Linked DNA regions of Kineosporia succinea. The protein of the gene in region 2 interacts with the protein of the main gene of each other region in a pairwise test. Links are inferred from orthologs where the notes say so. Each region holds a gene or a part of one and is shown on either strand. Other genes may lie near its edges. The genes, in order: rlmB and J2S57_RS14920.

Region 1 (3,307 bases), 240 kb from region 2 along the record:
CGGCCGAGGCCGGGCGCGACTGGTGGGCCCACGCCTTCCGGTTCGAGCAGGAGTTCACCGCCGCCTACGACTCGCTCAACGTGCTGCGGCCCACCATCGAGCCGCGGGCCACGGGGCACGTCATCGAGATGGTCGAGCTGGTGCAGCGGCTGATCGACGCCGGTCACGCCTACGTCGCGGCCGACAACTCGGGTGACGTGTACTTCGACGTGCGCTCCTTCCCGGAGTACGGGTCGCTGACGCGTCAGAAGGTCGACGACATGGAGGCCGCGGCCGACGCCGACCCGAACGCCCGCAAGAAAGACCCGCGCGACTTCGCGCTCTGGAAGAGCGCCAAGCCGGGCGAGCCCGTCACCGCGTCCTGGCCCGCACCCTGGGGGCGCGGCCGGCCGGGCTGGCACCTGGAGTGCTCGGCGATGGCCACCCGCTACCTGGGGGCCGAGTTCGACATCCACGGCGGCGGTCTCGACCTGCGCTTCCCGCACCACGAGAACGAGCTGGCGCAGTCCCGGGCCGCCGGCGACGGCTTCGCCCGGTACTGGCTGCACAACGCCTGGGTCACCATGTCCGGCGAGAAGATGAGCAAGTCGCTGGGCAACACCATGACGATCGCCACGCTGACCGAGAAGGTCCGGCCGGTGGTGCTGCGCTACGTGCTGGCCACGCCGCACTACCGCTCGAACATCGAGATCAGCCCGGACTCGCTGGCCGACGCCACGGCCGCCTACGAGCGCATCGAGAACTTCGTGCACCGGGCGGTCGAGCGGCTCGGCGGCCAGGGCACCACCGACGTCGTGCCCAAGGCGTTCGCCGAGGCCATGGACGACGACCTGGGCGTGCCCGCGGCCGTCGCGGTGCTGCACGACACCGTGCGCGAGGGCAACCGGGCGCTGGCCGAGAAAGATGCCACCGCCCTGCAGGAAGCGCTGTCGCACGTGCGCGGCATGACCGCCGTGCTCGGTCTCGACCCGCTCGAAGAGGCCTGGGCCACGGGCGGTTCCGAGGACGGTCGGCTCGCGGCCGCGCTCGACGTGCTGGTGCGGGCCGAGCTCGAGGCCCGCGCGACGGCGCGCAAGGAGAAGGATTTCGCCACCGCGGATGCCATTCGCAACCGGCTCACCGCAGCCGGGGTGGCAGTGGAAGACACGCCTGAGGGCGCTCGCTGGAGTCTGGAGGCCGAAAGTGGCCGGTAATTCGTCGCGTAAAGGGGCTACTCGCAACCCCGGTTCGAAGAAGGGTGCGACGGTAGGAACCGGCGGCCAGTCCCGTAAGCGCCTGGAGGGCAAGGGCCCCACGCCCAAGGCCGCCGACCGTGACTACCATCCCGCCGCCCGCCGGGCCAAGGCCGCGGCCAAGAACGCCATGAAGGCGTCGGGCAAGGGCACCGGGCGGCCCTCGTCCACCGGTGGCCGCTCGCAGCAGCGCCGCTCGTCGTCGTCCGCCAGTTCGGAGATGGTCGCCGGCCGCAACCCGGTGGTCGAGGCGCTGCGGGCCGGCGTGCCGGCCAAGGCGCTCTACGTGGCCACCGGCATCGACAACGACGACCGCGTCCGCGAGTCGCTGAAAACCGCCGCCGACGCCGGGCTTCCGCTGCTCGAGGCCTCGCGCACCGACCTCGACCGGCTCACCGGCGGGGCTGTGCACCAGGGCCTCGTGCTGCAGGTCCCGCCCTACGACTACGCGCACCCGAGCGATCTGCTCGAGCTCGCGGTCGACAGCGGAAGGCCGCCGCTGCTGGTGGTTCTCGACGGGGTGACCGACCCGCGCAACCTGGGTGCAGTCGTCCGTTCGGTGTCCGCGTTCGGTGGCCACGGCGTCATCGTGCCCGAGCGCAGGGCGGCCGGTATGACCGCCACCGCCTGGAAGACCTCGGCCGGGGCCGCTGCCCGCACCCCGGTCGCCCGAGTCGCCAACATCAACCGGGCGATCGAGTCACTCAAGGCCGCCGGGCTTTTCGTGGTCGGTCTGGACGCCGGCGGCGACGTCGAGCTGCCCGGCCTGGAGCTGGCCACCGGCCCGCTCGTGCTGATCGCCGGCGCCGAGGGCAAGGGCCTGTCCCGCCTGGTGCGCGAGAACTGCGACGCGATCGCCTCGATCCCGATGATCGGCGGCACCGAGTCGCTCAACGCCAGTGTGGCGATGGGCGTTTCGCTCTACGAGGTGTCGCGTCTGCGGGCGTCCCGGTAAACCAGCAAAACACCCATGGTGGACGTCCCGGTCGAGGTGACCGGAACGTCCACCATGGGTGCTGGGGGCTTTTCAGATGATCGGATCGCTCACGACCGGCATCTCCTGGGTGTCGACACCCAGTACGGCCTTCTCGTCGGGCCGGTGCACCAGCACGTTGCGGATGTAGCTGGCGACCGCCTCGTCGATACCGATGTCGCGGCCCTTGTTCTCCGAGATGAACCACGCGTGCTCCAGCACCTCGTGGAAGATCTCGGCCGGGGCCAGTTTTCCGCGCATGTCGGCCGGGACGGCCCGCACCACCGGCTCGAACCGGCGGGCCAGCCACTCGTGCGAGATCACGTCTTCGTCGATGCCCTGCCGGTCGGTGGCGGCGCGGTAGGTGTCGAGGTCGTTGAGCAGCCGCCGGGCCTGGTTCTCCTCGACGTCCAGACCGGTCAGCCGCAGCAGACGGCGGCGGTGGTGCCCCGCGTCCACCACCTTGGGCTGGATCTCGATCGAGGTGCCGGTGACGTCGGTGTTGATGTTCAGCTCGCCGACGTCGAAACCCAGGTCGTTGAGACGGCGGATACGGGCCTCGACCCGCCAGCGCTCGTCCGGCTCGAAGGCCTCCTTGGCGGTGAGCTCCGACCACAGGGTGCGGTAGCGCTCGATGAACGCGTCGGCGGTCTTCACCGGGTCGAGGCTCTCGTCGAGCAGGCCACCGGCCTCGAGGTCCATCAGCTCGCCGGCGATGTTGGTGCGCGCCAGGTCGAGGTCGTGCTCGCGCTGCCCCCGGCTCAGGGTGTCGTACAGGTCGCCCGTCTCGGCGTCGACCAGGTAGGCGGCGAAAGCGCCCGCGTCCCGCCGGAAGAGCGTGTTCGAGAGTGAGACGTCGCCCCAGTAGAAGCCGCTCAGGTGCAGACGCACCATTAGCACGGCCTGGGCGTCGACCAGCCGCATCACCGGCTCCGGGCCGATGGCCTGGGAGAAGACCGCGCGGTAGGGCAGTGAGAACTGCAGGTGCCGGGTGAGCAGCACCGGGTCGAGGTCTTCACCGTTGGCGTCGGTGCGCCCGGTGATGATGCCCAGCGGCTCGACCGCTGGCAGGCCCAGACGGCGCAGCAGGCGCAGCAGGCCG
Region 2 (3,127 bases):
CGGGTTGGCGGGTGCGTCCGACTCGACGAAGTGGGAGAACGCGCCGACCACCGAGACCAGGCCGTCCGCCTGCAGTTTCAGGGCGTCTTCGACCAGCTGGGGCCAGTCGGCGAGGGTGCAGCCGTTGCGGTTGAGACCGGTGTCGACCTTGAGCTGCACCCGGGCGGCCCGGCCCTGATCGCGGGCGGCCGCGGCGATCTCGGCCAGGGCCCAGGGGGCGCTGACGCCGATGTCGACGTGATGCTCGATCGCGGCGGCGAACTGGTCGCCGGGCACCGTCAGCCACGACAGCACGGGCACGGTGATGCCCGCCGCCCGCAGCTGCAGCGCCTCGGAGATCTGGGCGGTGCCGAGCCACGAGGCGCCACCGGCGAGCGCGGCGCGGGCCGAGGGCAGCAGGCCGTGCCCGTAGGCGTCGGCCTTGACCACGGCCATGACCGCGGCGGTGGGGGCGAGACCCCGCAGCACGCGGACGTTGGCCGCGATCGCGTCGAGGTCGACCACCGCCGCGGAGGGCAGGCCGGGAGGAAGACTCACAGCACCGCTGCTGATTTCAGCCTGGCTGATGCCGGACGGTCCGGCGGCTTCGGGCACGCTCATAACCGCTGATTGTCGCAGGCAGGGCGGATGCCCGCCGCCCCTGGCTTTTCACCCTCGTTGTGATCAGCCTGACGCGACCACCGGGAGAGGCGGGCCCGATCAGCGGCCGGACCCGACCGTGGGCAGGGGCCCGGGCACCACCCGGAGACGTATCACCCGGCGGGAGAAGCCTCGGGAGGCGGCCGTGAGCGTGCGCGCCCGAGCCGCCACGCCACGCGTCCCCCAAGGTTTGCGGTGTTCTCCAGTGCCGCAGCAACTTCAGTGCCGCAGCAACTTCGCCACCGTCGCCGGCACCTGAGAGGCCACGTCCAGACTCACGATCGGCCCTCCCCCCGACGCCGCGGCTGCCGCCTTCCCGTGCACGAACGCCGCCACGCTCCCCGCGTCGAACGGGCTCAGCCCACTCGCCAGCAACGCCCCCGCGATCCCGGCCAGCACGTCCCCGGCCCCCGCCGTCGCCAGCCACGACGGCGCCTCGGCCTGACTGCGCGCGTGCCCGTCCGGCCGCACCACCAACGTCGTGGCGCCCTTGAGCAGCACCGTCGCGCCCGTCAGCCGGGCCGCCTCGTGCGCGAACCGGTACGGCTCCGCCTCGACCTCCTCGCGCTGCGCCGGAGACCCCAGATCGCTCAGCAGCCGCGCCAGCTCACCCGCGTGCGGTGTCAGCAGCAGCCGGTCGGAACGGTCGGGCACGACCCCGGAGGAGTCGGTGTGCCCCCGCAGCTCCCCCGGGAACAGCCCCAGCGCCCCGGCGTCGAGCAGGCACGGGTGATCGCTCTCCAGCGCGTCGTGAATGGCCTCGGGCTGCTGGTCGGCGGCGTCCGGCACCACGCCCGACCCGAGCAGCCAGGCCTGCACCCGTCCGGGCCCCGCGACCACCTCCGGCCAGGCCGAGCGAACAGCCGCGGTGGCGTCCTGCGGCCCGACGTAACGCACCATCCCGACCCCCGTGCGCAGCGCCCCGGCCACCGCCAGCACGGCCGCTCCCGGGTACCCGGCCGAGCCGGCGACCACGCCCAGCACGCCCCGGCGGTACTTGTCCGCACTCGGCGGCGGCACCGGCCAGAGCCGGGCCACGTCGGCCTCGGCCAGCCGCGCGACCAGCGGCTCGGCGGGCAGGTGCGGCCCCAGCCCGATGTCGACGACCTCCAGGTCACCGGTCGCGGCACTGGCCGGAGGCAGCAGCAGGCAGGCCTTGGCCGCGCCGAAAGTGACCGTCAGATCGGCGAACACGTGCGGCGAGAGCACCCCGCCGGTGTCCGGGTCGACGCCGCTGGGCAGGTCCACGGCGATCACGGCGGCGTGGTCGGGGATCCGGTCGACCAGCCCGGCCGCCGGTTCGCGCAGCCCCGGGCGTCCGCCGAGACCGAGCAGACCGTCGACCACCAGGTCGGCGGCCTCCATCGCGGTCCACGCCTCGACCGCCGTGTCCGGCCCGACCTGCACGCAGCGGCCACCGGCGGAGGCGAGCGCGGCGGCCCCGCCCGCGTGAACCGTCGAGGACGTCAGGAGCGCCGTGACGGCCACCCCCCGGCGCACCAGGCGGACCCCGGCGAACAGGGCGTCGCCACCGTTGTCACCGGGCCCCACGAGAAGAACCGCCCGCCGGCCGGACACGTGACCGGTGCGTTCCCGCAGCACCCGGGCGCAGCTCACGGCGAGTCCCGCGGCTGCCAGCTGCATCAGGGCGCCCTCGGGCACCCCGGCCATCACCTGCTGCTCGGCCTTGCGCAGATCTTCCACGCGATAGGCCGTCGGACCGCGCCCCGCCTTTGGGTTCATTCACTCATCTAAGCAACAAGAGCCGGATGAGCATCCCTACCCGTGCGTCGAGCGGCCGAACGGGCACCGCACGTGACGTACACGCACAGTGCAACCGTCCGACCAGCGGCGACTACTCGACGGTGACGGACTTGGCCAGGTTGCGCGGCTGATCCACGTCCAGCCCCTTGGCCGTCGCGAGCTCACAGGCGAACACCTGCAGCGGCACGACAGTGACCAGGGGGGCCAGAAGGGTCGGCGTCTGCGGGACGTAAATCACCTCACTGGCGTACGGCACCACGTCGGTGTCACCCTCCTCGGCGATCACGATGGTGCGCGCGCCCCGGGCGTTGATCTCCTGGATGTTGGAGACCACCTTGGCGTGCAGCGAGTCGCGGCCGCGCGGCGAGGGAACGATCACGAACACCGCCTGGCCGGGCTCGATCAGCGCGATCGGCCCGTGCTTCAGCTCACCGGCGGCGAAGCCCTCGGCGTGGATGTAGGCGAGCTCCTTGAGCTTGAGCGCGCCCTCCATCGCCACCGGGAAACCGACGTGCCGGCCGAGGAACAGCACCGAGCGGGTGTCGGCCATCCAGCGGGCCATCGTGCGCACCTGCTCCAGGCCGTCGAGCACCTTCTGGATCTTGTCGGGCATGGCCTGCAGCTGGCCGACGATCTCGCGGATCTCGTCGTCGAACTTGTTGCCGCGCAGCCGGGCCAGATACAGACCGAGCAGGTAGCAGGCGGTGATCTGGGCCAGGAACGC

What was found.
Region 1: the proteins of J2S57_RS14920 (region 2) and rlmB interact in binary tests that used the Escherichia coli proteins (3 or more experiments, as listed by UniProt). The link is inferred for Kineosporia succinea from one-to-one orthologs.

Annotation. Positions count from the first base shown.
Region 1 is NZ_JAUSQZ010000001.1:3,157,653-3,160,959, forward strand. Bases 186-3,184 are described here. They hold rlmB (23S rRNA (guanosine(2251)-2'-O)-methyltransferase RlmB), read left to right. Parts: upstream 186-1,182; coding sequence 1,183-2,187; downstream 2,188-3,184. Other genes in these bases: cysS (cysteine--tRNA ligase), read left to right, coding at 186-1,193; J2S57_RS13850 (DUF4032 domain-containing protein), read right to left, coding at 2,260-3,184. In the rest of the region: more of cysS, read left to right, coding at 1-185; more of J2S57_RS13850, read right to left, coding at 3,185-3,307. UniProt on the Escherichia coli protein: Specifically methylates the ribose of guanosine 2251 in 23S rRNA.
Region 2 is NZ_JAUSQZ010000001.1:3,392,909-3,396,035, reverse strand. The notes cover bases 102-2,920. They hold J2S57_RS14920 (NAD(P)H-hydrate epimerase), read right to left. Parts: upstream 2,344-2,920; coding sequence 859-2,343; downstream 102-858. Other genes in these bases: glmS (glutamine--fructose-6-phosphate transaminase (isomerizing)), read right to left, coding at 2,495-2,920; alr (alanine racemase), read right to left, coding at 102-600. In the rest of the region: more of alr, read right to left, coding at 1-101; more of glmS, read right to left, coding at 2,921-3,127. UniProt on the Escherichia coli protein: Bifunctional enzyme that catalyzes the epimerization of the S- and R-forms of NAD(P)HX and the dehydration of the S-form of NAD(P)HX at the expense of ADP, which is converted to AMP.